One region of the Bradyrhizobium sp. I71 genome, then DNA from elsewhere that is predicted to be linked to it. Evidence: predicted binding sites of a transcription regulator. Region 1 holds the regulator's gene; each other region holds the start of a gene.
What was found. The regulator PhoB, encoded in region 1, activates phosphate uptake and scavenging genes when phosphate is short. The targets are predictions, from matches to a motif close to TGTCATNNANCTGTCAT.
Positions count from the first base shown of each region.

Region 2: the regulator PhoB is predicted to act here: its motif matches at 4,196-4,212, upstream of FJV43_RS05465 (UDP-2,3-diacylglucosamine diphosphatase).
Region 3: the regulator PhoB is predicted to act here: its motif matches at 3,054-3,070, upstream of FJV43_RS33790 (RNA degradosome polyphosphate kinase).

Region 1 covers NZ_CP059398.1:2,975,857-2,986,072, reverse strand. Annotated here, with positions in the region: gene pstA (phosphate ABC transporter permease PstA) at 1-408, shown strand, start outside; gene pstB (phosphate ABC transporter ATP-binding protein PstB) at 405-1,226, shown strand; gene phoU (phosphate signaling complex protein PhoU) at 1,238-1,954, shown strand; gene phoB (phosphate regulon transcriptional regulator PhoB) at 1,969-2,676, shown strand; gene FJV43_RS14635 (GcrA family cell cycle regulator) at 2,917-3,429, opposite strand; gene FJV43_RS14630 (aspartate aminotransferase family protein) at 3,888-5,096, shown strand; gene argF (ornithine carbamoyltransferase) at 5,096-6,031, shown strand; gene FJV43_RS14620 (Hsp33 family molecular chaperone) at 6,174-7,193, shown strand; gene apaG (Co2+/Mg2+ efflux protein ApaG) at 7,346-7,738, opposite strand; gene FJV43_RS14610 (OpgC domain-containing protein) at 7,936-9,192, shown strand; gene FJV43_RS14605 (SGNH/GDSL hydrolase family protein) at 9,192-9,974, shown strand; gene FJV43_RS14600 (SGNH/GDSL hydrolase family protein) at 9,987-10,216, shown strand, end outside.
Region 2 covers NZ_CP059398.1:1,091,355-1,101,570, reverse strand. Annotated here, with positions in the region: gene FJV43_RS05490 (cystathionine gamma-synthase family protein) at 1-1,191, shown strand, start outside; gene FJV43_RS05485 (CHRD domain-containing protein) at 1,265-1,681, opposite strand; gene FJV43_RS05480 (cytochrome c) at 1,837-2,763, shown strand; gene FJV43_RS05475 (Lrp/AsnC family transcriptional regulator) at 2,775-3,020, opposite strand; gene thiD (bifunctional hydroxymethylpyrimidine kinase/phosphomethylpyrimidine kinase) at 3,149-3,949, shown strand; gene FJV43_RS05465 (UDP-2,3-diacylglucosamine diphosphatase) at 4,236-5,048, shown strand; gene FJV43_RS05460 (glycosyltransferase family 1 protein) at 5,062-6,105, shown strand; gene FJV43_RS05455 (threonine/serine dehydratase) at 6,193-7,176, shown strand; gene FJV43_RS05450 (caspase family protein) at 7,848-9,671, opposite strand; gene FJV43_RS05445 (RbsD/FucU domain-containing protein) at 9,837-10,216, shown strand, end outside.
Region 3 covers NZ_CP059398.1:7,122,072-7,132,287, reverse strand. Annotated here, with positions in the region: gene purN (phosphoribosylglycinamide formyltransferase) at 1-418, opposite strand, end outside; gene purM (phosphoribosylformylglycinamidine cyclo-ligase) at 418-1,491, opposite strand; gene FJV43_RS33800 (CDP-alcohol phosphatidyltransferase family protein) at 1,648-2,190, shown strand; gene FJV43_RS33795 (DnaA/Hda family protein) at 2,313-2,990, shown strand; gene FJV43_RS33790 (RNA degradosome polyphosphate kinase) at 3,145-5,334, shown strand; gene ppx (exopolyphosphatase) at 5,350-6,852, shown strand; gene FJV43_RS33780 (sensor histidine kinase) at 6,912-8,282, opposite strand; gene FJV43_RS33775 (response regulator transcription factor) at 8,279-8,944, opposite strand; gene FJV43_RS33770 (PepSY domain-containing protein) at 8,944-9,231, opposite strand; gene FJV43_RS33765 (PepSY domain-containing protein) at 9,404-9,679, shown strand; gene FJV43_RS33760 (cytochrome b/b6 domain-containing protein) at 9,691-10,216, shown strand, end outside.

The sequences.
Region 1 (10,216 bases):
GTGATCGTGATCCCGGTCGTGGTGCGCACCACGGAGGACATGCTGCTGCTGGTGCCGAACCCGCTGCGTGAAGCCGCCAGCGCGCTCGGCCTGCCGCGTTCGCTGGTGATCAAGCGCATCGCCTACCGTGCGGCGCGCTCCGGCCTCATCACCGGCGTGCTGCTCGCCACCGCCCGCGTCGCCGGCGAGACCGCACCGCTGCTGTTCACCGCGCTGTCCAACCAGTTCTTCAGCCTGAGCCTGGACAAGACGATGGCCAACCTGCCGGTGACCATCAACAACTTCGTGCAGAGCCCCTACGCCTACTGGAAGCAACTCGCCTGGAGCGGGGCGCTGCTGATCACCCTGACTGTGCTTGCCCTGAACATTGGCGCCCGCATCCTTGGTGCCGAGAGGACCGCAAAATGAGTGAAATGTCTATTTCCGTAAGCGCGCCGACCGTTCATCCCGGCTCGCAGCCGCTGCCCGAGGCGCCTGCCAAGGTCACCGCGCGCAACCTCAATTTCTACTACGGTGAGCACCATGCGCTGAAGAACATCAATCTGGCGCTCGGCACCAATCGCGTCACGGCCTTCATCGGCCCGTCCGGCTGCGGCAAGTCGACCCTGCTGCGCATCTTCAACCGGATGTACGACCTCTATCCGGGCCAGCGCGCCACCGGCCAGCTGTTGCTCGACCACACCAACATCCTCGACCCCAAGCTCGACCTCAATCTGCTGCGCGCCCGGGTCGGCATGGTGTTCCAGAAGCCGACCCCGTTCCCGATGACGATCTACGAGAACATCGCCTTCGGCATCCGCCTCTACGAGAAGATCTCGAAGTCCGAGATGGACGGTCGCGTGGAGAAGGCGCTGCGCGGCGGTGCGCTGTGGAACGAGGTCAAGGACAAGCTCAACGCCTCCGGCCTGTCGCTCTCCGGCGGCCAGCAGCAGCGCCTCTGCATTGCCCGCACCGTCGCGGTGCGGCCCGAGGTGATCCTGTTCGACGAGCCGTGCTCGGCGCTCGACCCGATCTCGACCGCCAAGGTCGAGGAGCTGATCCAGGAATTGTCCGAGAACTACACGATCGCGATCGTCACCCATAACATGCAGCAGGCGGCGCGCGTCTCCGACAAGACCGCCTTCATGTATCTCGGCGAGTTGATCGAGTTCGACGACACCAGCAAGATATTCACGTCGCCGAGCGACCGGCGCACGCAGGATTACATCACCGGCCGGTTCGGCTGAGGAGACGGAACATGGGTTCTGAACATACCGCAAAGGCTTTCGATACCGACCTCCAGGAACTCACGCGCCTGGTCGCCGAGATGGGCGGCATCGCCGAGCGCATGATCGTCGATTCCGTCGACGCGCTGATCCGCCGCGACGTCACGCTCGGTCAGCGCGTCGTCGCCACCGACGCCGAACTCGACACGCTGCAGAAGCGCATCGAGGAGCGCGCCGTGCTCACCATCGCCCGCCGCCAGCCGATGGCCGTTGATCTGCGCGAGATCGTCGGGGCCATGCGCGTCGCGACCGATCTCGAGCGCATCGGCGATCTCGCCAAGAACATGGGCAAGCGCGTCGCAGCGCTGGAGACGGATTTTCATCCGCTGAAACTGTTCCGCGGCCTGGAACACATGACTGACCTCGTGCAGCAGCAGGTCAAGTCGGTGCTGGACGCCTATGCCGCGCACGATCTGCCGGCAGCGATGGCGGTGTGGAAGGGCGACGAGGAAGTCGACGCCATCTGCACCTCGCTGTTCCGCGAACTCCTCACCTACATGATGGAGGATCCGCGCAACATCTCGTTCTGCATCCATTTGATGTTCTGTGCCAAGAACATCGAGCGGATCGGCGACCACGCCACCAACATCGCCGAGACCGTGTTCTACATGATCGAGGGCCAGGCGATCACCGACAAGCGGCCGAAGGGCGACATGACGAACTTCGCCACGACGATCCCGAATACCTAAGGAGCGACGACAACATGGGCGCACGCATTATGGTGGTTGAGGACGAGGAAGCTCTCACCGAGCTTCTTCGCTACAACCTCGAAGGCGACGGCTATGACGTCGAGACGGTGATGCGCGGCGATGACGCCGACACCCGCCTCAAGGAGCACATTCCCGATCTGATCGTGCTCGACTGGATGCTGCCGGGCCTGTCGGGCATCGAGCTGTGCCGGCGGCTGCGCACCCGGCCCGAGACCAAGCAGCTGCCGATCATCATGCTCACCGCGCGCGGCGAGGAGAGCGAGCGGGTGCGGGGTCTTGCGACCGGCGCCGACGATTACATCGTCAAGCCGTTCTCGGTGCCGGAGCTGCTGGCCCGCGTGAAGGGTCTGCTCAGGCGCGCCAGCCCCGAGCGGCTCGCCACCGTGCTCGCCTATGGCGACATCGAGCTCGATCGCGACAAGCGCCGCGTGGCGCGTTCGGGCCGGCCGATCGATCTCGGCCCGACCGAATATCGTCTGCTGGAGTTCTTCCTGGAGCATCCCGGCCGTGTGTTCTCGCGCGAGCAGCTGCTCGACAGCGTCTGGGGCCGTGACATCTACATCGACGAGCGCACCGTCGACGTCCATATCGGCCGCCTGCGCAAGCTGCTCAATCTCGGCCGCGAGCAGGATCCGATCCGCACCGTCCGTGGCGCCGGCTATGCGCTGGACGATCGGTTTGCGAAGGCGGAGCAGGCGTAAGGTCGGGTGAGTTGTTTGCTGGCAGCTGTGGCCACAATCTCAGCTGTCGTCCCGGGGCGCGCGTAGCGCGAGCCCGGGATCCATAACCACAGGACCTGGTGTGGCGAAGACTCGGAGTGACCATCCCGCGCAACGATTGCGCCCTGTGGTTACGGATCCCCGCGTTCGCGGGGATGACACCGAGCAATTGGAGCCGTCATCGTGTGACGGCTGCGGTCTTGATCAGAGAATTCCGCGAGCTCAGCGCGTGCCCGGCTTCGCCGGTGCGCGGCGGCGATCCGCCGCCGGCTGATACGCCACGCGCGAATGCTGGGCGCAGTAGGGCAGGCCGGAGAGCGCCTTGCCGCCGCAGAAGAAGAAATCCGGGCTCGAGGGGTCGCCGACCGGCCAGTGGCAGGTCGCCTCGTTCAGCTCCAGCAGTGACAGCCGCTGGCTCATCGGCACCACATTGTCGTAGGTGACGGGTTCGGCCTCGACCTCGACCTCGAAGGCCTGCGCCAGCGCGGTGTTGCCGCGGGCGACGGGGCGGGTCACCCGCATCATGTGCTGCGCGGGCCGCGCCTTGCGCGGCCGGGGCGCTGCCGATGAAGGGCTCTTGGCGCGGCCGGACAAGCCGAGCCGGTGCACTTTGCCGATCACGGCATTGCGGGTCACATTGCCGAGCTCCGCCGCGATCTGGCTGGCCGAAAGTCCGGCCTCCCAGAGCTTTTTCAGCTGCTCGACGCGATCATCGGACCAGGTCAAAACCGTCATTGCACCCTTTCCCTCGCTGCGCGCCTGCCATCCTGGGGCCTTCGCAGCGATTGCCTAAGCCTTCAAAAACCCGTGCCGCCAGAATCCCTTAAGGCTCGCCGGGCGCGCTCAAGACGCCCGAACGTTTACGCCGGTACATGAGGACTTAAGGGATCAGAACTGCTGCACGAGATGTCGTATCTGACAGTCCAAACGCTACAATATGGCGTGACTCCCGCGCAAGAGTCCGCCGACTCGCGTCCACATGTTCCGTGGTGAAAAACCCGCAAAATCGGCACCGCAAGACTACGGATTCAGCGTTTCGCGGGGCTTTCCGGGCGGCATTGACACCCGTCTTGCCAAGCATAAGATAGTCCTACGTGCCGCCCTTAAAAGGCGGCACGTTTCGTTTTCCGGGCCGGTCAATGGTGCGTTGCGTAATGCACGCGTCACACCGTCCGCAACATTCAAGTGACGTCATGACCAACAGCGCCGCGCCGCATTTGCTCCCCGTTTTCGCCAGGGCCGACCTCGGTTTCGAGCGCGGAGAAGGCTGCTGGCTGATCGCGACCAATGGCGATCGCTATCTCGATTTCACCTCCGGCGTGGCGGTGAATGCGCTCGGCCATGCGCATCCCACGCTGGTCAAGGCGTTGCAGGAGCAGGCGACGAAGCTCTGGCACATGTCGAACCTGTTCCAGAGCCCGGACGGCGAGAAGCTCGCGGCGCGTCTGTGCAATGAAAGTTTTGCGGACTTCGTGTTCTTCTGCAATTCCGGCGCCGAGGCGCTTGAAGGTGTGATCAAGCTGGTGCGCCACCATCACTTCTCCAAGGGGCATCCTGAGCGCTATCGCATGATCACATTCGAGGGCGCCTTCCATGGCCGCACGCTGGCGACGCTGGCCGCCACCGGTTCTGCAAAATATCTCGAGGGCTTCGGCCCGCCGATGGACGGCTTCGACCAGGTGCCGCATGGCGATCTGGAAGCCGTGAAGAAAGCGATCGGCCTGAACACCGCCGGTATTCTCATCGAGCCGATCCAGGGCGAGGGCGGCGTTCGTTCTGCGCCTCCCGCGTTCCTGAAGGCACTGCGCGAGCTCTGCAACGAGCGCGGCCTCTTGCTCGCCTTCGACGAGGTGCAGACCGGCATGGGCCGCACCGGCGAACTCTTTGCCTACAAGCGCACCGGCGTCGTGCCCGACGTGATGTCGCTTGCGAAGGCGCTCGGTGGCGGTTTCCCGATCGGCGCGGTGCTCGCCACCGCCGACGCTGCACGCGGCATGGGGCCGGGCTCGCACGGTTCGACCTTCGGCGGCAATCCGCTCGCGATCTCGGCTGCGAACGCCGTGCTCGACGTCATGCTCAAGCCCGGCTTCTTCGATCACGTGCAGAAAATGTCGCTGCTGCTGAAGCAGAAGCTCGCCTCCGTGATCGATCGCCATCACGATGTCGTCAGCGAGGTGCGCGGCGAGGGGCTCCTGATCGGCATCAAGGCCGTGGTGCCCTCGGGCGATCTCGTCGCGGCGCTGCGCGCCGAAAAATTGCTCACCGTCGGAGCCGGCGACAACGTCGTGCGCTTCCTGCCGCCCTTGATCGTTACCGAGGCGGAGATCGAAGACAGCGTCGGGCGGCTCGAACGCGCCTGCACTGCGATCTCGTCCAGCCAGACCAAGCGGGCGGCAAGCTGATGAGCAAGACGCCCAATAAAGCTCCAAAGCACTTTTTGGACATCAACGAGCTGCCGCTGTCGGAGCTCAAGAGCATGCTCGCCGCCTCGTCCGCCATGAAGGCGAAGCAGAAGGCGCACCAGCCGGTCAGGCCGCTCGAAGGCAAGACGCTGGCGATGATCTTCGAGCGGCCCTCGACGCGCACGCGGGTGTCGTTCGATGTTGCCATGCGCCAGCTCGGCGGCGAGCCCATCATGCTCACCGGCGCCGAGATGCAGCTCGGTCGCGGCGAGACCATCGCCGACACCGCGCGGGTGCTGTCGCGCTATGTCGATGCGATCATGATCCGCATCCTCAATCACGAGGCGCTCCTGGAGCTTGCGGCCTATGCGACCGTGCCCGTGATCAACGGCCTGACGCGGCGGTCGCATCCCTGCCAGGTGATGGCCGACCTCATGACCTATGAGGAGCATCGCGGCCCGATCGAGGGCAAGACGGTGGCCTGGACCGGCGACGACAACAACGTGCTGGCGTCCTGGGCGCATGCCGCCGAGCGCTTCAAATTCCAGCTCAACGTCGCAACACCTCCGGAGCTCGCGCCGAAGAAGGCAATGCGCGACTGGATCAAGACGTCAGGCGCGCCGATCGTGCTCGGCACCGATCCGGAAGCCGCCGTGCGCGGCGCCGATTGCGTCGTCACCGACACCTGGGTGTCGATGGGCGACAAGGAGGGCGAGCATCGCCACAACGTGCTCAAGCCCTACCAGGTCAATGCCAAGCTGATGTCGCTGGCCAAGCCCGATGCGCTGTTCATGCACTGCCTGCCGGCCCATCGCGGCGAGGAGGTCACGGATGACGTGATCGATGGTCCGCAATCGGTCGTTTTCGACGAGGCCGAGAACCGCCTGCACGCGCAAAAGGGCATTCTGGCCTGGTGCTTCGACGCGGTGAAATAGCGGGGGCGTGTGGTGGCGTTGCTGTCGCCCCGCGCGCCGCTGATCGTCCCGGATCAGCGCTCGCTTGTCCGGAACGATCGCGGAATATGTGGTGGTCGCCGCCCCCTTCCATTCTCAGCCCTCCGACCCCAGATAACGCGCCATGGTTTCCCAATCCCCTGACATGAAAACCGGGCCTGAAGGCCCGGTTCGCGCACCATCGGCGGTTCCGATCGACGACGCCGTGCTGCCTTACGAGGTCGACGCGCTCGATGTGCGCGGGCGGCTGGTGCGGCTCGGCCCGGCGCTCGACGATATCCTGACCAAGCACGATTATCCCGCACCCGTCGGCAAGCTGCTCGGTGAAGCCATCGTGCTGACGACGTTGCTCGGCACCGCGCTGAAGTTCGAAGGTCGCTTCATTCTTCAGGCCCAGACCGACGGTCCGGTGTCGTTCCTGGTCGTCGACTACATGGCGCCGGATCGCCTGCGCGCCTATGCACGCTTTGACGCCGAGCGCCTCGGCGAGGCCAAGGACGCCGGCATGCAGTCTGGCACGCTGCTCGGCCGCGGCCATCTCGCCATGACCATCGACCAGGGCCCCGACATGAGCCGCTACCAGGGTCTGGTTGCACTCGACGGCGGCAGCCTGGAAGACGCCGCGCACGAATATTTTCTCCGCTCCGAGCAGATCCCGACGCGCGTGCGCCTTGCGGTCGGCGAGGAGTGGCGCTCGAGCGACGGCGGCAAGCATCGCTGGCGGGCCGGCGGCATGCTGATGCAGTTTCTGCCGAAGGCGCCGGAGCGCGCCCGGCAGGCCGATCTGCATCCCGGCGATGCGCCTGAAGGTGTCGAAGTGCACAGTGTCGCCGAAGACGACGCCTGGGTCGAGGCGCGTTCGCTGATCGAGACCGTCGAAGACGTCGAGCTGATCGATCCCGAACTCTCGGGCGAGCGGTTGCTCTACCGTCTCTTCCACGAGCGCGGCGTGCGCGTGTTCAAGCCGCAGGTCCTCAAGGCGCAGTGCTCCTGCTCGCGCAATGCGGTCGCCTCGATGCTCAAGAGCTTTTCGCCGGACGATCGTGCCGCAATGGTCAAGGACGACAAGGTCGTCGTCACCTGCGAGTTCTGCTCGTCGGTGTACCAGTTCTCGCCCCACGAGGCGGGCGTGGAAGACGCCTAACGCGGCATCCTCGCAAGGACGATGTGGAGGCAGCTCGCCAAACGTTCGGACATCGCAGGGTAGGCACAGTGGAGCGTGCCCGCCACGTCCCGTGCGACGATCGGAATGGTGGGCATGGCGCTCTGCGCCTCTGCCCGCCCTGCGACACCGCGCTAGTTCAACACCCGCTTGTTGTCGGGACTGTCGAGCGAGAACGTCGGCACGTCGATCTCGAAGCGCTCGCCGGTTTCGCTGACCATCTGGTAGCGGCCGGTCATGAAGCCCGAGGCGGTCGAGAGCGGCACGCCGGAGGTGTATTCGAAGCGCTCGCCGGGGGCCAGGATCGGCTGCTCGCCGACCACCCCCTCGCCCTTCACCTCCTGCTGGCGGCCGGAGGCGTCGGTAATGATCCAGTGCCGCGTCTTGAGCTGCACGGTCTCCTCGCCCGAATTGGTGATGACGATGGTGTAGGACCAGAAATAGCGCGAGCGGTCGGCCGACGACTGCTCCGGAACAAAGTTCGGCTCGACGGTTACTTCGATCTGGCGGGTCACGGCGCGGTACATGGTTGCTATAATAGCCAAATCCGTCCCGGGAACCAAACGCCACAGACGGCTTTGGCGACATCGTCCCGCCAGAATTCGAAGGGAAGGACACCCCAAAGGGAGATTACCCTAAATGATCCGGGCCGCTTTGCGAGACGACGGCGGGACCCCTACATTCCTTCAACGTCGCGTTTTGCGGAAGGGTTCTTAGGCCCCCGATGACCATTGCCGACCAAGTGACGGGATCGACGATCGCGGGGACCGCGGAGGCCAGACCCGCAGGGACCAAGCCGCGCGCCGCCGCGCCGGCTATCACGCTGCCCGCCATCGGCGAGCGCGAGCTCCGGCTCGATCTGTTCCGCGGGCTCGCGCTGTGGCTGATCTTCATCGACCACCTGCCGCCGAGTCTGTTGACCTGGTTCACGATCCGCAATTACGGCTTCAGCGACGCTACGGAGATCTTCATCTTCATCTCCGGCTACACCGCCGCCTTCGTCTACGGCCGGGCGATGCTGGAGAGCGGCGTCCTCATCGCCACCGCGCGCATCCTGCGCCGGGTCTGGCAGATCTACGTCGCCCACGTCTTCCTGTTCACGATCTTCCTTGCGGAGATCTCCTATGTAGCGACCAGATTCGAGAACCCGCTCTACACCGAAGAGATGGGCATCATGGACTTCCTCAAGCAGCCGGACGTCACCATCGTGCAGGCGCTGCTCCTGCGCTTTCGTCCCGTCAACATGGACGTGCTGCCGCTCTACATCGTGCTGATGCTGGCGCTGCCCCTGATCCTGTGGTCGATGAAATGGCGGCCCGACGTCACCCTCGGTCTTTCGGTCCTGCTCTACGCGGTCACCTGGGAGTACGATCTTTATCTGTCGGCCTATCCGAACGGCTTCTGGGCCTTCAATCCCTTTGCCTGGCAATTGCTGTTCGTGTTCGGTGCCTGGTGCGCGCTCGGAGGTGCGCGCCGCATGTCGCGTATTCTGTCGTCACGCGTCACGATGTGGCTGGCGATCGCCTATCTCGTCGCGTCGTTCTACGTGACGCTGACCTGGTATGTGCCGCAGCTCTCCCAGTTCATGCCGAAGCTGATCGAGCAATGGATGTATCCGATCAACAAGACCGATCTTGACGTGCTGCGCTTCACGCATTTCCTGGCGCTGGCCGCGCTCACGGTGCGCTTCCTGCCGCGGGACTGGCCGGGCCTGAAGTCGCCCTGGCTGCGGCCGCTGATCCTGTGCGGCCAGCATTCCCTCGAGATCTTCTGTCTCGGCGTCTTCCTTGCTTTCGCCGGCCACTTCATCCTGGCCGAAGTCTCCGGCGGCGCAGCCATGCACGCCTTGATTAGTCTCTCCGGAGTCCTGATCATGTGGGGGGTAGCCTGGGTCATTTCGTGGTACAAGCGCGTGGCTGACAAGAGCGGTGCGAAGACCAAAAACGCCGTCGGCAATGCCGATCTGGCGGGAGGGGGCTGATGAAGGCGAAGGTTCTCCTGAGCCTGATCCTGCTATGCGGTGGCCTCGCCGCGCCTGTGGCGCGTGCGGGCGATGCTGCGCCCACGGCTCCCCCCGCGGCGCCCCCTTCCTGCGAATTGCCGGCCTACCTGCTGGCCAGCGAAAGCCCGCTGCCCAAGGTCGCCGCCGCCGTCAAGGCCGGCAAGCCGCTCGATATCCTGGTCATCGGCAGCCGCTCGACGACCATTCCATCTTCGGAGAACAGCTCGTACCCGGCGCGCATGGAGGCGATCCTCAAGGAGAAGCTGCCGCCGTCGGAGGCGGTGCATGTCTCCGTAGAAATACAGAGCAAGAAAACGGCGGAGGAGACCGCCTCCACTTTCGTTAAGCTGATGGAAGCAAAAACGCCTACGTTGGTCATCTGGCAGACAGGGACGGTGGACGCTATCCGCGCCAGCGATCCCGACGAGTTTCGCAGCGCCGTCACCGAAGGGGTTGCTGCGTTGCAAAATGCGGGGGCTGACGTCGTCTTGATGAATCTGCAGTATAGTCCACGCACTGAAACCATGATCTCGGCGCAGCCTTTTCTCGATAATATGCGGGTGGTGGCGCAGGAGCACAGTATTCCGCTGTTCGATCGTTTCGCGATCATGCGGCAGTGGAATGATCAGGGTCAGTTCGACCTGTTCAGCCCGTCCCGCGGGCCCGAGCTGGCGAAGCAGGTCCATGATTGCCTTGGCCGGGCGTTGGCACAGTTCGTGTTCGACGCAGCCCGTCTCGAGCCGGCCCAGCAGCAGAATTGAGGTCTAGCGTTAATGAGTTCTCTCCGCCCTTTTTGCCTGACGACATGGCTGGCCGCGCCTGCAGCCGCGGCGCTGTTGTTGCTGATTCCGGCCTCGAAATCGCATGCCCAGACGCCAGCCGCCCAGGCGACCCCCGCCCCCGCGCAATCGGCTGATCCCGCTTCCACTTCGCCGTCCCAGACCACCGTCGCTGCGACGTCGCCCGAGCAGCGCGGCATCACGGCGCGCGCCATCGACAAGGT
Region 2 (10,216 bases), 1.9 Mb from region 1:
TCCGAAGGCGCCATCAAGCCGCCGGTGTTCCTGACGTCCACCTTCGTGTTCAAGACGGCCGAGGACGGGCAGGACTTCTTCGACTACGTCGCCGGCCGGCGCGAGCCGCCGGAAGGCATGGGCGCGGGCCTCGTCTATTCGCGCTTCAATCATCCCAACAGCGAAATCGTCGAGGACAGGCTCGCGATCTACGAGCGCACGGAGAGTTGTGCGCTGTTCTCATCCGGCATGGCGGCCATCTCAACCACGATCCTGGCCTTCGTTCGCCCCGGCGACGTCATCCTGCACTCGCAGCCGCTCTATGGCGGGACGGAAACCCTGCTGACGAACACGCTTGCACGCCTGTCGATCGGCGCCGTCGGCTTTGCCGACGGCATCGACGAGACGGCGGTCAGGCAGGCGTCGGAGGAGGCCATGGGCAAGGGGCGGGTGTCGATGATCCTGATCGAGACGCCGGCCAACCCGACCAACGGCCTAGTCGACATCGCGATGATCCGCCGTGTTGCCGACGCGATCGGAAAGGCGCAGGGACACACACCGGTCATCGCCTGCGACAACACGCTGCTTGGACCGGTGTTTCAGCGGCCGATCGAGCATGGTGCGGACCTCTCGCTGTATTCGCTGACCAAATATGTCGGCGGTCATTCCGACCTGATCGCGGGCGCCGCGCTCGGCTCGAAGGCGATCATGAAGGGCATCAAGGCCTTGCGCGGCGCCATCGGGACCCAGCTCGATCCGCATTCCTGCTGGATGATCAACCGCTCGCTGGAGACGCTGAGCCTGCGGATGGAGAAGGCCAACGACAATGCGCGCCTCGTGGCGGACTTCCTGCGCGATCATCCGAAGGTCGCCAAGGTCCATTACCTCGGTCATCACGAGGAGGACTCGCCGGCCGGGCGCGCGTTTGCGAGGCAGTGTCTCGGCGCCGGATCCACCTTCTCCTTCGACATCGAAGGCGGCAAGCAGGCGGCGGTCAAGTTCCTCAACGCGCTGCAGATCCTCAAGCTGGCGGTGAGCCTCGGCGGAACGGAATCGCTTGCGAGCCTGCCCGCAACCATGACCCATTCCGGCGTCCCCGCCGACATCCGCCGCAAGATCGGCGTCCTCGATTCCACGATCCGGCTGTCGATCGGCATCGAGAACCCGTCGGACCTGATCGCCGACCTCGCGCAGGCGCTGAACGCGGCTTGAGCGCCCCCGGAATCGAAAAGGCCGGACGCGCCCTGCAGCGCCCGGCCTTCGCGCAACGAAGCGGCCTCGAGGCTTACTTCGTCACCTGGCCGCGGATCTCGCCGCCCGGATTGGCTGCAGTGTGGATGTTGATGTAGTACTTGCCGCCGAGCAGATCGGCGGCCTGCGCGTCGGTCAGGGTCGCTTCGCCCTTGACCGGGCTCGAGGCCGCGTTCGGGATCGGGACGGCAACGCCTGCGTTCTTGCCGGCCTCGGCAGGGCCGTGGAAATGCGCGGCGGTGGCGGGCCCAGAGAGGCCGGAATAGGTGACGGTCCAGGACAGTTTCTTGCTGGCGGCATCATAGTTGAGATCGGCCGTTCCCGTGGCGCTGCTGGTCGTCGCCGGCACCTCGGCCTTGCCGTCGAGCGTTGCTTTCAGCTTTTCGGCGTTCGCGGACCCTGCAAAGGCAACGGCACCGAGCGCGAACACGGCAATGACGGACTTGTTCATGACGTTCTCCCTGTTGAACCCGAAGGGGCTGCCAAACTTCCAACAGCCGGCATTTCAGTTTATTCCGGTCTCCGGCCAGGGCGGGCTAAATTCTTCGTGGCTGGAGCCGCGACGGCATCGGTCGTAAGTTCGCCGCAACGAGTGAATGGGTCCGCATGTTGCAACGAACAATTGTCGCGGCGCTGCTCGTCGCGGTCGCCGCTGCCGGCCTTTACTGGTGGCTCAGTGCGCCGGTGGTGGCGGCTGCGGGCGCCATCCCGGCCCGCGCGCCCGATCTGGCCAATGGCGAGGTGATGTTCAACGCCGGCGGCTGCGCGTCCTGCCATGCCGTTCCCAATCAGCCCGATCGTCTCAGGCTTGGTGGCGGCGTCGCGATCAAATCGCCGTTCGGAACGTTCTACGCACCGAACATCTCGCCCGATCCGAACGACGGCATCGGCAAATGGACGGACGCCGATTTCGTCAACGCGGTGATGCACGGGGTCTCGCCATCGGGCCAGCACTATTTTCCGGCCTTTCCCTACACCTCCTACCAGCACGCGAGGCGGCAGGATGTGCTCGATCTCTTTGCCTATCTGAAAACGCTGCCGGCGGTTGCAGGCAAGGTGCGTGATCACGAGGTGAGCTTTCCCTTCGACATCCGGCGCAACATCGGCATCTGGAAGTTCCTGTTCATGGACGGCAAGCCCTTCGTCGCCGACGCCAGCAAGTCGCCGCAGTGGAATCGCGGCGCCTATCTCGTCAACAGCTTCGGCCATTGCGCCGAGTGCCACAGCCCGCGCAATGCGCTGGGCGGCATCATCTCCGGCCAGCGATTTGCCGGCGGTCCGAATCCGGAAGGCGAGGGATGGGTTCCGAACATCACCCAGAAGCGCCTCGGCGAGTGGAGCGCGAAGGATCTCGCCTATTTCCTCAAGACCGGTGAATTACCGGATGGCGACAGCGCCGGCGGCGCGATGACGCGCGTGATCAAGAACACCTCGCAATTGCCGGACCAGGATCTCGCGGCGATGGCGGAGTACCTCAAATCGCTGCCGCCGGTGGACGGGCCGACGCCGCCGAAACGCAAGCAGGGCAGCTAATACGGCTCAAGCTAGCCCGCGCCGAACGCCTTGAAGGTGATGATGGTGAGGGTGTCCTGGATGCCCGGCAGCACCTGCACCTTCTCGTTGACGAAGTGACCGATGTCGGTGTCCTTGTCGACGTAGAACTTCACCAGCAGGTCGTATTGGCCGGCCGTGGAGTAGATCTCGGAGGCGATCTCGGCTTCGGCGAGCGCGTTGGCGACCACATAGGACTGGCCGAGCTTGCATTTGATCTGGACGAAAAAGGGAACCATCGCGGGCACTCCGAGAGCGTATTCTTCCGGCTAATAGGCCAAAACCGGCCGGATTTAGCAAGCGAACTTGCTGGGTTCGGCGGGGGCTTGCTAAGACGGATCATGGCTCGAAAACGCGGAAAATCGTCATGACGACCCCGGTCGCACTCACCATCGCCGGCTCCGATTCGAGCGGCGGCGCCGGCATCCAGGCCGACCTGAAGACCTTTGCCGCGCTCGGCGTCTACGGCGCCTCCGTGATCACGGCGCTGACGGCGCAGAACACGCGTGGCGTCACCGGCATCCACGCGGTGCCGGCCGCGTTCGTCACCGGACAGATCGACGCGGTGTTCTCCGATCTCGAAATCGGCGCGGTGAAGATCGGCATGGTGGCCCAGGTCGCCAGCATCGATGCCATCGCCGCCGCGCTGTCGCGCTGGGCGCCCCGGCACGTCGTGCTCGATCCCGTCATGGTCGCGACCTCCGGCGACCGCCTGCTGGCCGCGGAAGCCGTCGACGCCCTGCGCACCAGGCTGATTCCGCTCGCCGCCGTGATCACACCCAACCTGCCGGAGGCCGCGGCTCTGCTCGATGAGCCGGTCGCGGCAAGCGAGGCCGAGATCGAGAGCCAGGGGCGCCGCCTGCTGGCGCTCGGCTGCCGCGCCGTCCTGGTCAAGGGCGGGCATGGCGAGGGCGCGGAGAGCATCGACTATCTGGTCGGTGCGGACAGCACGATCGCGCTCGCCGCGCCGCGCATCGCCACCCGCAACACCCATGGCACCGGCTGCTCGCTGTCCTCCGCGATCGCGGCGGGGCTGGCCAGAGGCGAGGATCTGGAAAACGCCGTGCGCAATGCCAAGGCCTGGATCAGCGCAGCGATCGGCGCCGCCGACCGCTTCAGCGTCGGCCACGGCCATGGGCCGATCCATCATTTCCACAGGTTCTACTGACGCGGGCCGCCCGCGGCAGCGGTGCACTTTGGGGGCACGCTCTAGCCCCCACATCGTCATGGCCGGGCCTGTCCCGGCCATCCACGCCTTGCCACGCAGCACGAAGAACGTGGATGCCCGGGACAAGCCCGGGCATGACGATCACCTTCTGCGGCGCCATGTCGCCTGATTGTCGCATGCGACTGATATTCGCGGGGAGGGCGAGGCGAAGTTTGATTCGTAGCTGAGGTGCCTCAAGGTTCAATCGGTCATCCCCCTGTCACGGGACATTGTTACAGGCTGGCGCATGGGAAGTTACGCTGTGAGTGACGAGAGCCCGGAGCGGCGCTTTCGCACCTTGTTCATCTCCGACGTCCATCTCGGAGCCCGCGGTTCTCAAGCCGATCTACTGCTCGACTTCCTGCGCTACCACGATGCCGACACGATCTATCTCGTCGGCGACATCGTCGATGGCTGGGCGCTGAAATCGAGCTGGCACTGGCCGCAATCGCATAACGACCTCGTCCAGAAGCTGTTGCGCAAGGCGCGCAAGGGCGCCAAGATCATCTACATCCCCGGCAATCACGACGAGTTCCTGCGCAACTATTACGGCACGCATTTCGGCGGTATCGACGTCGTCGAGAACACGGTTCACGCCGGCGCCGACGGCAAGCGCTATCTGGTCATCCACGGCGACATCTTCGATCTCGTGGTGCAGAACGCGCGCTGGCTCGCCCATCTCGGCGACAAGGCCTACGACTTCGCGATCCAGATGAATCGCCTCGTCAACTTCTTCCGCCGCCTGTTCGGTGTACCCTATTGGTCGCTGTCGCAATGGGCCAAGCAGAAGGTCAAGAACGCCGTCAACTATATCGGCGCGTTCGAGCAGGCGCTCGCCGCCGAGGCGCGGCGCCACGAAGCGGACGGCGTGATCTGCGGCCACATCCACTACGCCGTGATCCGCGACGAGGCCGGCATCCGCTACATGAATTGCGGCGACTGGGTCGAGAGCTGCACCGCCCTGGTCGAGCATGACGACGGCCATTTCGAGATCATCACCTGGGCGGATCATCTGCAGAAGCCGGCGGCGGTCCCGCAGGTCGCGGCAAGAGCTGCATGACAAGGGCCGCCTGATGCGCATCCTGGTCGCGACCGACGCCTGGCACCCGCAAGTCAACGGTGTGGTTCGGACGCTGACCAAGCTTGCTGACGCGGCCAAGGATCTCGACGTCGAATTCGCGTTCCTGACGCCGCAATCGTTCCGCACCTTCGCGATGCCGAGCTATCGCGACGTGCGGCTGGCCATGCCGCGCCCGGCGCGGATCGCGAGGCTGATCCAGGAAGCGCGTCCGGACAGCATCCACATCGCGACGGAAGGGCCGATCGGACTGATGGTCCGCCGCTATTGCCGCCAGCGCAAGCTGCCGTTCACGACCAGCTTCCACACCCGATTCCCGGAATATGTCCGCGCCCGCGTGCCGGTGCCGGGCTCGCTGATCTGGCACGCGCTGCGCCGTTTCCATGCGCCCAGCCGTGCCGTGATGGCAGCAACCCCGGCGCTGGCCCGCGAACTGACCGACCGCGGTTTCGACAATGTCGTGCTGTGGCCGCGCGGGGTCGATACCGGCCTGTTCCATCCCCGTGCCATCGATCTTTGCCTGCCGGCACCGGTGTTCCTGTCGGTAGGCCGGGTCGCGGTGGAAAAGAATCTCGAGGCTTTCCTCGACCTCGACCTGCCCGGCACCAAGGTCATCGTCGGTGACGGCCCGGCGCGGGCCTCGCTGGAGGAGGCCTATCCCGATGCGATCTTCCTCGGCGAGAAGCAGGGCGAGGCACTGGCGGACATCTACGCAGCCGCCGACGTGTTCGTGTTCCCCAGCAAGACCGACACGTTCGGCCTGGTCCTGCTGGAAGCGCTCGCCAGCGGGCTGCCGGTGGCGGCCTTTCCGGTGAAAGGCCCCCGCGACGTGATCGGCGATGCGCCGGTGGGCGCGCTCGATCACGATCTGGGCAGTGCCTGCTTCGCCGCGCTGGACGTCTGTCGGCAGGACTGCGTTGCGTTCGCCGCCAACTACACCTGGGAAGCCTCGGCGCGGGTCTTTATCGACAGCATCAGGGCGGTTGGCGCGGTGCTGCCCGGCGGGAACGGGACGGAACAGCCGCGCTTCGTCGCCTAGAGCCATCTCGATCGCGCGAGAACGTTTTGGGAATCCTCGCGCGGAGGTGTCTTGCCGGGGCCTCGTCGGCCGCGATACCATTCCGCCATGACCGAACAGCTCCTCCCGGTCGGCCCTGCCGACATCGATGCCGCAGCGCGCGTGATCGCGCCTTATGCCATCCGCACCCCGCTGTTGTCCTTCCCTGTGCTCAACGAGCGTGTCGGCGCGAAAGTGTTCTTGAAGCCGGAGATGCTCCAGCGCACCGGCTCGTTCAAGTTCCGCGGCGCCTTCAACAAGGTGTTCTCGATCCCGCAGGACAAGCGCGCCGGCGGCGTGGTTGCGTTCTCCTCGGGCAACCATGCCCAGGGCGTGGCAGCCGCGGCAAAGATCCTCGACATGCAGGCCACCATCGTAATGCCGGCGGACGCGCCGCTGTCGAAGCGCGAGCGCACCAAATCCTACGGCGCCGAGGTCGTGCTCTATGATCGCGACAAGGACGACCGCGAGGCGATCTCGCGCGGCATCGCCGAGAAGCGCGGCGCGACGCTGGTCAAGCCCTACGACGATCCCTTCGTGATCGCGGGGCAGGGTACCGCCGGCCGCGAGATCGCCGAGGACATGGCGAGCCTCGGTCTCGCCCCTGACATCGTGGTGGCGCCGGCCTCAGGCGGCGGCCTGATCGCGGGCGTCGCGACGGCGGTGAAGGCGCGCTATCCGCTGGCCGAGATCGTGGTGGCCGAGCCGGAGGCATTCGACGATCACGGCATTTCGCTGACCGCCGGCCACCGCGAGCCGCATGCACCGGCGGGGCGCACCATCTGCGATGCGCTGATGGCCTTGATGCCCGGCGAGATGACCTTTGCGATCAACAGCAAGCTGCTCGCGCGCGGCGTCACTGCATCGGACAAGGAAGTCGGCGCGGCCGTCGCGTTCGCCTATCGCGAGCTCAAGCTCGTGGTGGAGCCCGGCGGCGCCGTCGGCCTCGCCGCGCTGCTCGCGGGGCGTCTCGACGTCGCTGGGAAGAACGTCGTCATCGTGCTCTCCGGCGGCAATGTCGACGCCGATCTGTTCGCCGAGCTGGTGGCCTAGAGTACGATGAGATCAGGTTCTGATGCCGCAACGACGGAGGTGCGCTCCCTCCCCCGTTTGCGGGGGAGCGTTGGGGAGAGGGTAGCTCCGCAATCGAGAGCCCCCAAGAGGTGAGAGCCCTCACCCGGCGCGTTGCGCCGACCTCTCCCGCAAGCGGGAGAGGTGCACCGAGCCCGCGGCCGGCTGATTCAACCTAAGCCCATTCCGCTCTAGCCGTCATTCCGGACCTGCGCCTTTCGGCGCATGCCGGAATGATGACGTTCAAGGGCTGAGATGAAGAAAGGGCAGAGCGTCACCGCTCTGCCCTTTCGTCTTGTCGATTTCGCGGTTCGAATTCACGGCTTGCTCGGTACAACCTCTCCCGCTTGCGGGAGAGGTCGGCACGTAGTGCCGGGTGAGGGCTTTTTCCTCTTGGGGATTGTCCCGTTGTGGAGAGACCCTCTCCCCAACCCTCGCAAGTGCAGGGCAATCGCATTTGAATTTTGCAGAGGTCGTCATGCCCGGGCTTGTCCCGGGCATCCACGTTCTTTGTGCCGCGTGGAAAGGCGTGGATGGCCGGGACAAGCCCGGCCATGACGCTATGGAGACAGTCGATGCCCATAGCCACATCTCATATGCGATAGCCCTCCCCCGCAAGCGGGGGAGGGAGCGCACCTTCTTCGTTCGCGCAGTCAGTGCATGAAGCCGCCGCGGCGATTGCCGCCATTGCTCGTGCTCGGCGCCTGGTTCATCGACTGCCGGAAGTTGTTGTTGCTGTTGACCATGCGGCTCGGCATCGTGTTGAGCTGCGGACGGTTGGTCTGCACGTTGTTCTGCACCTGCACCTTGTTCACCGGGTTGCCGTTGCGCTCCACGATGCCGGTGTTGCCGTTGGTGATGCGGATCGGGCGGTTCTGCGTCTGAACATTGATCGGCTTCGCATCGATCTTCGATCCGCCCTTGCCGACATTCACCGGCATGCTCACGACCTTGCCCGGCTTGCCATTGGCGTTGCCGCCGTCCGGCTTGGTGTTGGTCGCAGGCAGCGTCACGATCTTGCCGATGCCGCCCTTGTTGTTGGTGGTGGTGGTCGGCGCTGGCAGGGTGACGATCTTGCCCAAGGACTGCGACGGCGTGCCGTTCTGCGGGTTCGGCTGGTTGTTGTTGCCAGCCGGCAGATTGACGATCTGGCCGCCATTGCCGGGCTTGCCGATGCCATTGCCGTCGACCGGCTTCTGCAGGGCCGGCAGGTTGCCGCCCGTCTGCGACCCACCATGACCCTGCTGCATCAGCGGCAAGTATTTGGGCTGGCCGAGATTGCCGATCTTGAGGATCGGCGCAATGTTCTGCGGCGCCAGGAACTTGGTCGCCTGCATCACGGGGATCTGCTTCGGCTGCGCCTGCAGCTTCAGTGCGACCTGTGCATAGGGGCTGTTGCCGTAGCTGTCGTAGAAGCTCTTGTAGGCAAGCGGCGAGTTCGCGAGCACCGCCTTGTGCCAGGCCTGCGAGATCAGGAGGTTCTTGAGCAGCCAGCGGACGTGGTCGCACAGCGGATCGTGCGGATACATCCGGATGAACTCCTGATAGTATTCCGGACGGTCCTCGGACACGACGTAGTCATAGGCCTGGCGTGTCGAACGGCTCGGCAGGTTGGAGGCCAGCTGCACGACAGGCGCCTTCACCGGTGCGCGGTTGGCGGCCACCGCGGTGTCGCCGAAGAAGGTGAAGTCGGACGTCAGCGAGGAGCTCTCCCACGGGATCTGCGCGCCGCTCGTGGTCTGGTTGACCTGCAGGCGCACGCGCTTGAACAGCTGCTCGATCGGCACGTTGGGCTCGCGCGCGACGTTCAGGAACGCCTGGGTATAGGGGCTGTGACCGCCCGTGCCGTCGAGCGCCTCGGCGCCCGGCGCAGTCGAGTAGCCGACGATCGATCCGTTCGGCGCATCGACGATGGCAAGGCCGCGGCCGGCATCGTTGACCTCAGGGAACGGGTTGTTGCGGCAGGCATCGAGAATGACGATGCGCATGCGGCTCGGGATCGTCTCCAGCGTGGACATCACGTCGACGAGGCGCACCGAATTGTTGACGAGCTCGGTCGGGCTGGAGACCTTGGCGTCGACGGGAACGAGATAGTTCTCGCCGGCGAGCTGCACGCCGTGACCGGCGTAATAGACCATCGCCACCGTGTTGGGACCGCGCGAGGCGACCTTGGCGGAAAAGTCCTGGACGACACGGAGCATGTCGTTCTGGGTCAAATCGGTCGCTGCGACGACCTCGAAGCCGGCGGAGTTCAGGAACTGCGCCATCGATTGCGCGTCATCGTCGGGGTTCGCAAGCTGCGGCGCGTTCTGGTAGTTCGCATTGCCGATCACCAGCGCCACCCGCTGCTCGGGGCCTTGCAGGGCGGTGGGGGCCGGTGCGACCGGGGCGACTTGCGCGGAAACGGGCCCGCAGGCGAAGCCGAACAGGCTTCCCAGCAGGCTAGCCGTCATCAGGAAAGGCTTTAAGCGGAACATGGCGTGCTCCTTTGGCACTCATCTCGATGCGAGATTGGTTGCGAGCAAGCTTGTCCGCGTTCGAGCCTGTGGTCCGCGATCCCTATCACCGTGGCCGCGTACGTGATCTGAATCACGCTTGGAACCTGCTATGGTTAGCGATCGATTGGGAGGATAGTCCGCCACATGCTGAAATCGATCGATCCGATCCTGACGCCCGACCTTCTCTGGCTGCTCGCCTCCATGGGCCATGGCGACGACCTCGTCTTCGTCGATGCCAATCACCCGGCCACCCGCATTGCGCAGAGCACCTCATCGCAGCGCCTGATCCGGCTGCCGGGCATGAGCATGGAGACTGCCATCCGCGCCATCATGTCGGTCTATCCGCTCGACGATTTCGATCCCGATCCGGTGCGCGTGATGATGCCGGTCGACGATCCCGACCGCGTGCCCGAGGTGCAGCATGCGGTGCTGGCGGAGATCGCGCGCGCCGCCGGCCGCCCCGTCACTCCCGGCAAGCTGTCACGGGCGGATTTCTATCGTGCGGCGGCGGCAGGCTTTGGCGT
Region 3 (10,216 bases), 3.7 Mb from region 1:
GCACCGTCGCGCCCGACAGCTTGACGCCGGCGCGCAAGGCCTGGCCGTGCGGATCGAGGCCGGGGAAGGATGGCAGCAGCGAGGGGTGGATGTTGAGCATCCGCCCGTACCAGGCCCTGGTGAATTCCGCCGTGAACAGGCGCATAAAGCCGCCCAGACAGATCAGCTCGATGCCGTGCCGATCGAGCGCTGCCTGCAGCACCTTCTCGAAGCCGGCGCGATCCTTGCCGAACGGCTTGCTCTCGATCACCAGCGTGTTGACGCCGCTCGCCCTCGCCTTTTCCAGTCCGAGCGCACCGGGCTTGTTCGAGACGACGAGCGAGATCTCCGCCGGAAAATCCGGCGTGCTGGCTGCCCTGATCAGCGCGGCCATGTTGGAGCCGCGGCCGGAGATCAGGATGGCGACGCGGCGCTTCATCACAGCGCCAGATCGAGGTGGCCGTTGTAGACGACGCGGTGCTCGCCTTCGGCCGGGATCACGGTGCCGAGCTGCGCCACGGTCTCGCCGGCGTCGGTGAAGACCTCGACGACCTCATCGACCTTGTCGGGCTCGACGATCGCGATCATGCCGATGCCGCAATTGAAGGTGCGGAGCATCTCCAGCTCGGCGATGCCGGCCTGCGCCGCCAGCCATTTGAACACCGGCAGCACCGGCAGGCGTGCCAGATCGATGCCGACGCCCAGATCCTTCGGCAGCACGCGCGGGATGTTGTCGGTGAAGCCGCCGCCGGTGATGTGGGCGAGCCCCTTCACCGCGCCGGTCTCGCGGATCGCGCGCAAGCAGGATTTGACGTAGAGCCGCGTCGGCGTCAGCAGCGCGCCGCCGAGCGTCATCACGGGCGCGAACGGCGCCTGCGCCGCGAAGCCGAGACCGGATTGTTCCACGATCTTGCGCACCAGCGAGAAGCCGTTGGAATGGACGCCTGACGAAGCAAGACCGATCACGGCGTCGCCAGCGGCGATGTCCTTGCGCGGCAGCAGCGTACCGCGCTCCGCAGCGCCGACGGCAAAGCCGCCGAGGTCATAATCGCCGTCCTTGTAGAGGCCGGGCATCTCGGCGGTCTCGCCGCCGATCAGGGCGCAGCCGGATTCGCGGCACCCCTCCGCAACGCCCGCGACGATCGCGGCGGTGGCCTCGGGATCAAGCTTGCCGCAGGCGAAATAGTCCAGGAAAAACAGCGGCTCGGCGCCCTGCACCACGAGGTCGTTGACGCTCATGGCAACGAGATCGATGCCGATGCCACCATGCAGCCCGGTCTCGATCGCGATCTTGACCTTGGTGCCGACACCGTCGGTCGCGGCCACGAGGACCGGGTCCTTGAAGCCGGCCGCCTTGAGGTCGAACAGGCCGCCGAAGCCGCCGATCTCGGCGTCGGCGCCCGGCCGTGCGGTGGCGCGCACCATCGGCTTGATCAGGTCGACCAGGCGGTTGCCCGCGTCGATATCGACGCCTGAATCGGCGTAAGTGAGGCCGTTTTTGCGGTCGGTCATGCCCGATTTCCAGTGGGTTTGCGGCTGGTTACGTCGAATTCCGGGGACACGCAATGGCTCGCATGGCGCTCCTGCCTATACTATGTAGATATCAACCGGTTCAGCCTCCCGCGGGGGCCGGATTCGAGGTCAGACCGGGTGCCGGGAAGCGCTTTCGTGAGTATTCCGAACATCATTACCCTGGGCCGCATCATGCTGGTCCCGATCATCGTCTGGGCCATCGTGTCGAGCCAAATGGAGGTGGCGTTCGCCGCCTTCCTGATCGCCGGCATCAGCGATGCCGTGGACGGCTTTTTGGCCAAGCGCTTCAACATGACGAGCGAGCTCGGCGCCTTGCTCGATCCGCTCGCGGACAAGGCACTGCTGGTCTCGATCTACATGGCGCTCGGCATCTGGGGCGCGATCCCGCGCTGGATCGTGATCCTGGTGGTCTCGCGCGACATCATGATCGTCGCCGCCGTGATCGTATCCTGGCTGTTCGACCGGCCGGTCGAAATGAAGCCATCGATGGTGTCCAAGCTCAACACCGTGGCACAGGTGGCGTTCGCGGCGCTGGTGCTGGCGGCGCTTGCCTTCGGCTTCAAGCCGGCACCTTATGATATCATCCTGATGGGTCTCGTCACGATCTTCACGCTCTCCTCCGTGTCGCTCTATCTCGTCGAGTGGCTGCGGCACATGAGCACGATCGAGGCCAAATGAGCCGGGATGCGGCCCCGCAAAAGGCCAAGTCTCGCAAGATCAAGTCTCGCAAGATCAAGTCCCGCACGATCAAGTCGAACCTCTTCAAACGGGCCGGCGCGCCGGCATGGAGCAAAGCAAGCGTGGCAGGCCGCGTCCATCCCCGACAATTGGCGTTCGCGCTTCCGCATGCGGAGAGCCTCAGCCGGGACAACTTCCTCGAAGGCCCCGCCAATGCGGCCGGTCTCGGCCTGATCGACAGCTGGCCGGAATGGCCGAACCGGATCATGTGGCTGGCCGGCCCCGAAGGAAGCGGCAAGAGCCATCTCGCCGCGATCTGGGCCGAGGAAGCCGGCGCCCGCTCGACCACGGCCAATGCGCTGACCGCGGCAGGCGTTCCGGGCGCGCTCGCCACCGGCGCGCTGGTGGTCGAGGATCTCAAGGCCAAGGATTTTGACGAGCGCGCCCTCTTTCACCTGATGAACCTCGCCCGCGAGGACGGCGCCTATGTCCTCCTCACCGGACGCGAGGTGCCGGCCGCGCTGGAGATCGAGCTTCGCGACCTGCGCTCGCGTCTGCGGGCCGTTCCGGTGGTCGCGCTACTGCCCCCCGACGACCAGCTCTTTCGCGGCCTCATCGTCAAATTCTGCGCCGACCGCCAGCTCACCGTGGACGAGAGCGTAGTCGGCTATCTCGCCACCCGCCTGGAGCGATCCTCGGCCGCGGCCCGGCAGGCCGTGGAGCTGCTCGACAGCGAAGCCCTGCGGCTCGGCCGCCCGGTGACCCGGGCGCTCGCCGCCGAACTGCTCCGGGACCCCTGATCGGGCCCATGGGCCCCGACGCCTTCCGCAACGGCTTGACGCGGCGGAACGGCGGAACATCAATGTCATCGAAACGTCATCGCTGTAACACATGCTCCCCGGGGTTTTGCGCATAAGTCGCAAAGTGAGGCGAGACAGGATGGACCGACTTCTGATGGACTCTGCGCAAGCCATTGAAATTAAAGAAAAAACTCCGGAGTCCGAGGGCCTGCCGGCGATCGCATCCAGTCCCGAACGGTTCATCAACCGCGAGCTGTCCTGGCTGCATTTCAACCGCCGCGTCCTGGAGGAATCGGTCAATCCCAGCCACCCCGTGCTGGAGCGGGTGCGGTTCCTGTCGATCTCGGCGAATAACCTCGACGAGTTCTTCATGGTCCGCGTCGCCGGCATCAAGGCCCAGGTGCGCGAGGGCATTGCCGAGCGCAGCCCGGACGGCCTGACGCCGTCGGAGCAGCTCGCTCTGATCAACCGCACCGTCTCCCAGCTCGCCTCGGACCAGCAGGCGATCTGGCGCGACCTGCGCAGCGCGCTGGCCGAGGTCGGCATCGTGCTGGTCGACGGCAAGGACGTCTCCAAGTCGGAACGGACCTGGGTCGAGGACTATTTCCTCAACAACGTCTTCCCGCTGCTGACGCCGCTCGCGATCGATCCGGCCCACCCCTTCCCGTTCATTCCGAGCCTCGGCTTCACCATCGCGCTCCAGCTCACGCGCGCCGCCGACGGCAAGCAGATGAACGCGCTGATCCGCATGCCCGGCAAGATCGACCGCTTCATCCGCCTGCCCGCCGAGGGCACGGTGCGCCTGATCTCGCTGGAGCAGGCGACCGCCCTGTTCATCAACCGCCTGTTCCCCGGCTACAATCTGCACGGCCAGGGCTCATTCCGGATCATCCGCGACTCCGAGCTCGAAATCGAGGAAGAGGCGGAGGACCTCGTCCGCCTGTTCGAGACCGCGCTGAAGCGCCGCCGGCGCGGGTCCGTGATCCGGCTCGAGATCGACGCCAAGATGCCGGAGGAGCTGCGCAGCTTCGTGCAGCATGCGCTGTCGGCGGCCGACGACGAGGTGTTCCTGGTCGACGGCGTGCTCGCGATGAACGAGCTCTCCCAGCTCACGCGGCTCGACCGGCCTGACCTCGAATTCACCCCTTACGTGCCGCGCCACCCCGAGCGCGTGCGCGAGCATGGCGGCGACATCTTCGCCGCGATCCGGCAGAAGGACCTCGTCGTCCATCACCCCTACGAATCCTTCGACGTGGTGGTGCAGTTCCTCCAGCAGGCCGCGCGCGACCCCGATGTCGTCGCGATCAAGCAGACGCTCTACCGCACCTCCAACAACTCGCCGATCGTGCGCGCGCTCGCGGAAGCGGCCGAAGCCGGTAAATCGGTCACGGCGTTGATCGAGCTGAAGGCGCGGTTCGACGAAGAAGCCAACATCCGCTGGGCGCGCGATCTCGAACGCGCCGGCGTGCAGGTCGTCTACGGCTTCCTCGAACTGAAGACGCACGCAAAGCTCTCGATGGTGGTGCGCCGCGAGGGCGGCAGCCTCACGACTTACGTCCATACCGGCACCGGCAACTATCATCCGGTCACCGCGCGCATCTACACCGACCTCTCCTACTTTACCTCCGATCCGACCATCGGCCGCGATGCCGCGCGCGTGTTCAATTTCATCACCGGCTATGCCGCGCCCAGCGACCTCGAGAAGATGGCGGTGTCGCCGCTGACGCTGCGCAAGCGCATCATCGAGCACATTCAAGGCGAGACCGCGCATGCGCGGCACGGCCGGACCGGCGCGGTCTGGATGAAGATGAACGCGCTGGTCGACCCCGACATCATCGACGCGCTCTACGAGGCCTCCCAGGCCGGCGTCCAGGTCGAGCTCGTGGTGCGCGGCATCTGTTGCCTCAGGCCCGGCATCCCCGGCCTGTCGGAGAACATCCGCGTCAAGTCGATCATCGGGCGCTTCCTGGAACACGGCCGAATCTACTGCTTCGGCATGGGCCAGGGCCTGCCGAGCGCGAAAGCGGCTGTGTATATCTCGTCCGCCGACATGATGCCGCGCAACCTCGACCGCCGCGTCGAGGTGCTATGCCCGCTGCAAAATCCAACGGTGCATCAGCAGGTTCTCGAACAGATCATGGTCGCCAATCTGAAGGACAATGAGCAGAGCTGGCAGTTGTTGCCGGACGGGTCGTCAACGCGTATGAAGACCGCGAAAGGCGAGGAGCCTTTCAACGTCCACAACTACTTCATGACAAATCCGAGTCTGTCTGGCCGTGGAAAGTCGCTCAAGGAATCCTCGCCGCGTCGTCTCACGCGCCGGAACGAACGTCATCAATCCTGATCGGGGATCTGCGACGTGAAGCGGCCGCGCAAGCGCGGCTCGAGCGTCGCGGTTATCGACATCGGCTCCAACTCGGTCCGTCTCGTCGTCTACGAGGGACTGACGCGGAGCCTCATCCCGATCTTCAACGAGAAGACCCTGTGCGGCCTCGGGCGCGAGGTGCAGAGCACGGGTCTGCTCGCGCCCGACGCCGTCGACAAGGCGCTGACCTCGCTCAAGCGCTTCCGCGCATTGTGCCGCGTGATGCAGGTCGGGCGCGTGTTCGCGATTGCGACCGCGGCCTGCCGCGACGCCTCCAACGGCCCCGACTTCATCGCCAAGGCCGAGCGCATCTGCGCGGTGAAGATCGAGATCCTGTCAGGTCCGCGCGAGGCTCGGCTGTCGGCGCTCGGCGTGATCTCCGGCATCCACCTGCCCGACGGCATCGTCGGCGACCTCGGCGGCGGCTCGCTCGAGCTGATCGACGTTCGCAGGAACAGCGTTCGCAGCGGCGTGACGCTGCCGCTCGGCGGTCTCGCGCTCCAGGACCTCGCGCACAAATCGCTCAAGCGTGCCGATCGCATCGTGCGCGAGGAGCTCGATGAGTTGCCGCAGCTCACCGCGGGCCGCGGTCGCACTTTCTACGCCGTCGGCGGCACCTGGCGCGCGCTCGCGCGCATCCACATCATCCAGAGCGGCTATCCGCTCCAGGTGATGCACGGCTATTCGATTTCGGCCGCCGAGGCGCTCGACTTCTCCCGCCGTCTCCGGCGCCTCGCTGCCGCCGACATGCTCGCCGACATCGAGATCGTCGCCGATGCGCGGCGGCCGCTCCTCACCTATGCGGCGCTGGTGCTCGAGCACATCATCCGCGTTGCAAAGCCGAAGAACATCGTGTTCTCGACCTTCGGTGTGCGCGAAGGCCTCCTGCACGAGAAGCTGCCGGAGACCGAACGCAACAAGGACGGGCTGATCTGCGCGGCCGAGGAGCTGAACCAGTTGCTGTCACGCTCGGCGAAACACGCCCGCGAGCTGATCGCCTGGACCGACCGCCTCGTGCGCGTCGTGAAGCTGCGCGAGACCGAAGAGGACCGCCGCCTGCGCCACACCGCGTGCCTACTGTCCGACATCGGCTGGCGCGTGCATCCCGACCATCGCGGCGAGCAGACGCTCAGCCTCGTCGTCAACGCCAATTTCGGCGCGATCACCCACACCGAGCGCGCCTTCGTCGGCCTGTCCGTGTTCTATCGCTATGCCGGCCTGAGCGAGGAAAACCAGCCGCCGACCACCATGCAGGAGCTGCTGACGCCGGCCCAGCTCGAACGCGCGCGACTGCTGGGCGCCGCATTCCGCGTCGCGCACCTGATCTCGGCGGCGCGTCCGGGCGTCCTGCCCGCCACACATTTCCGCAGCGAGGGCCGCAAATTGATGCTGGTGTTCGAGCACCGACTCGGCGACCTCGTCGCCGACCGGGTCGGCAGCCGCTTCCGCCAGCTCGCCCGCCTGATCGGCCGTGCCGGCTCGATCGTGAGGCGCTGACGAACAGAAACAGCGCAACGCTTCCCGGGGGGCGTCGGGACGCACAACGAGCAGGCTGGTCACGCAACGAGGCGGCGGCTGTCCTGCGGCGCGACGATGGCTTTCAGTCCGCCGAGTTCGGAATCGGCGAGAACAAGCTGCCATCCATAGGCACTGAGCACGTCCTGAACGATCGCGAGGCCGAGGCCGGCGCCTTCGCCGCGCTCATCGAGCCTTACACCGCGTTCGAGCACGCGGGCGCGTTCAGCGGACGCGATTCCCGGCCCGTCGTCCTCGACCGAGATCGCCGGATTCGCAGTGGCACCGGCGCCAATGCGCACCTTGCTCTTGGCGTGACGGGCGGCATTTTCCAGGAGATTGCCGAGCACTTCGGCCAGATCGGCGCGATCGAGCGGCACGCTCGGCTCGCCCGTTATGCAGATCTTGAATTCGAGCCGCTGCGCAGTGGGCGTGCGCGCCAGCGTAAGCACCAGGGACTCGACGAGCGGTCTGAGGGGCGTGGAAATTCCGCCGCGCTGTCGTGCCGTCCCCCGCGCCCGGGCGCGTGCCAGCTCGCGGTCGACGTGACGGCTCATCGTGTCGCCGACGGCTTCGATTGCCTGGGCGACGTCCTGCTCACCTCGCTGGCGCAACAGCGCGACATCGGCTGCGAGTGCGGCGAGCGGCGTCTTCAGCCCGTGCGCCAGGTCAGCGGCACGGCTGCGCGAACGCTCGATCTCGCGTTCCTGTGCGTCGATCAGGCTGTTTACCTCTTCCACCAGAGGCGTCACCTCGGCTGGGACATCGGCGGGCAGATGCTTGCGCTGCCCGGAGCGGACCTCCGCGACGCCGCGGCGAAGTGCGTCGAGCGGACGTAAGCCCAGCCCGACCTGGATCGAGGTGGCCGCCGCCAGCACCAGCCCCAGCAGGCCGAGCGCCAGCGTCAGCTCCATGGCGAATTGCGAGCCGGCGGCTGACACCCGAGCGAGATCGGCCGCCACAACGACGCGCACCGGCGTACGGCGGTCGCCGACGGTGAGCAGCACGCGGCGTTCACTGACCAGGAGCCGTGCGTTCGCAGGCCCGGGGACGACATGACGGTGCAGTTCGCTCGGCGACGGCTCGTCCTGCGGCAGATCCAGCGCCGTGTCCCACAGCGAACGCGAACGCAGCACCTGACCACCGTCGTCTGATACCTGCCAGTACAAGCCTGAGAGTGGATCGGCAAAACGCGGATCGGCCGGCGGCCGGCCCACCACCAGCTTGCCCCGCGCATCGGCGTCGATACCCGCGACGAGTTGCTTCAGATAGATGTCGAGGTCATCGCCGATGGTGCGCGTGACGTGGCGTTCGAACAGCAGCGTCAGCCCCGCGCCGGCAATCGTCAGCGCGATCAGGATAGCTACAAGTCCCCCGGCGACCAGTCGCAGCCGCAGCGAGCCCCAGCTCATGGCGGCATCTCCGGTACCAGATAGCCGAAGCCGCGCCTGGTCTCGATCAGGTCGGCACCGAGCTTCCTGCGCACCCGGCCGACCAGCACCTCGAGCGCGTTCGACTCGTGGTCCTCGCCGTGGCCATAGACGTTCTCGTCGAGTTCTTGCTGCGATACCACGCGGCCGCGGTGGTGCAGGAGAAAGGCGATCAGGCGGTATTCCAACGGCGACAACGCGACGGGTACGCCGCGCAACGTCACCTTCATCTGACGCTCGTCGAGCTCGACATCGCCAGCGACAATCCGTGGCGAGGCATGCCCCGCCGAGCGGCGCACGATCGAGCGCAGCCGCGCCAGCAACTCCTCCATCCGAAACGGCTTGGGCAGGTAGTCGTCGGCGCCCGCGTCGATCCCATCGACGCGCTCGGCCCAGCTGCCCCGCGCCGTCAGGATCAGCACCGGCATCGACCTTCCGTTGGCGCGCCAGCGCTTGAGGACCGCCAGACCGTCCATGCCGGGCAAGCCGAGATCCAGAACGACGGCGCCGTAGTCTTCGGTGTCACCGCGGAACCAGGCTTCCTCGCCGTTGCGAACGGTTTCGACGATATAGCCGGCCGCGCGCAGCGCCTTCTCCACGTCGGCCGCGATCCGTCGGTCATCCTCCACAAGCAGCAGCCGCATCACTTCTCCTTGATGCGTTCAATCTCGCCGCTGCGCGCGTCGACATACGCTTCGTAGAGGCGGCCCTTGTCGTCGACGAGGCGAAACTCATAGATCCAGCGGCCGCGCTCACGCTCTATTTCGACGCCGGCAACCTCGCCCGGCAATTTGCCACGGACGGATGCGAGGATGTCGGCGAGTGACTTGATCTCGCCCGCCTCGACCGCGCGGCGCACCGCGTCGGGCGCCCCCCTATCGTGGTCGCTTGCGGCCGCAGGCACCGACGGGAGCAGGACTCCCACCAGCAATGGCACCGCGAGGAATTTCAGAAAGCGAGATGGCTGCATCCACGAAGTATGCCGCAATCGACCTGACAGATCGCTGACGTGGATCAACAGGCGGCGGTCAGGGCGCTTCTGCCAATGTCCACGCATTGCCTTGCCGCATGATGTGGCCGGGCCATGCACACCGGAGAGAACCATGCGCAAGATCACCATCTTCACCGCAGCTGCCGGCGCCCTGCTCGCGGCCGCGACCGCTCATGCCGGCAGCCTCGGGCGCCCCTGCACGGCAGCCCCGGCGACCCGTTGGCTGCCGCTCGAAGAACTGCAGGCCAAGATCGAAGCCCAAGGCTACAAGGTTCAGAAGGCCAAGCTCAAGAACGCCTGCGGCGAACTCTATACGATCGACAAGTCCGGCAGCCGGGTCGAACTGTTCGTCGATCCGACCAATGGCCAGATCGTCGGCCAGCTGTAGAGGGCGCCACCATGAGCGCCATCAACGACGGGATCGAGGCCGGCGGCGAGACGCCACCGACATCGGTCAAGGTCTGGGACCCCTTCGTGCGCGTGTTCCATTGGTCGCTGGCCGGGCTGTTTCTGCTCGCGTATGCCACGGGTGACGAGATCGAGAACGTCCATATCGCCGCCGGATACACGATTGCCGGATTGCTTGCGCTACGGATCGCGTGGGGCTTCGTGGGGCCGCGCAATGCGCGCTTCAGCGATTTCGTGCGCTCGCCGCGCGCGGTGCTCGCCTACATGCGCGACGTGGCGTTGCTCAGGGCGCCGCGTTATCTCGGCCACAATCCAGCCGGCGGCACGATGGTCGTGGCGCTGATCGTCACGCTGATCGTCACCTGCTCCACCGGTTACATGATGACGACCGGCACCTTCTGGGGCGCAAAATGGGTCGAGGAGATGCATGAGGCGTTCGCCAACCTCACGATCGGCCTCGTCGTCGTCCATGTGCTTGGCGTCCTGTTGGCGAGCTTCGAGCACAGCGAGAATCTGG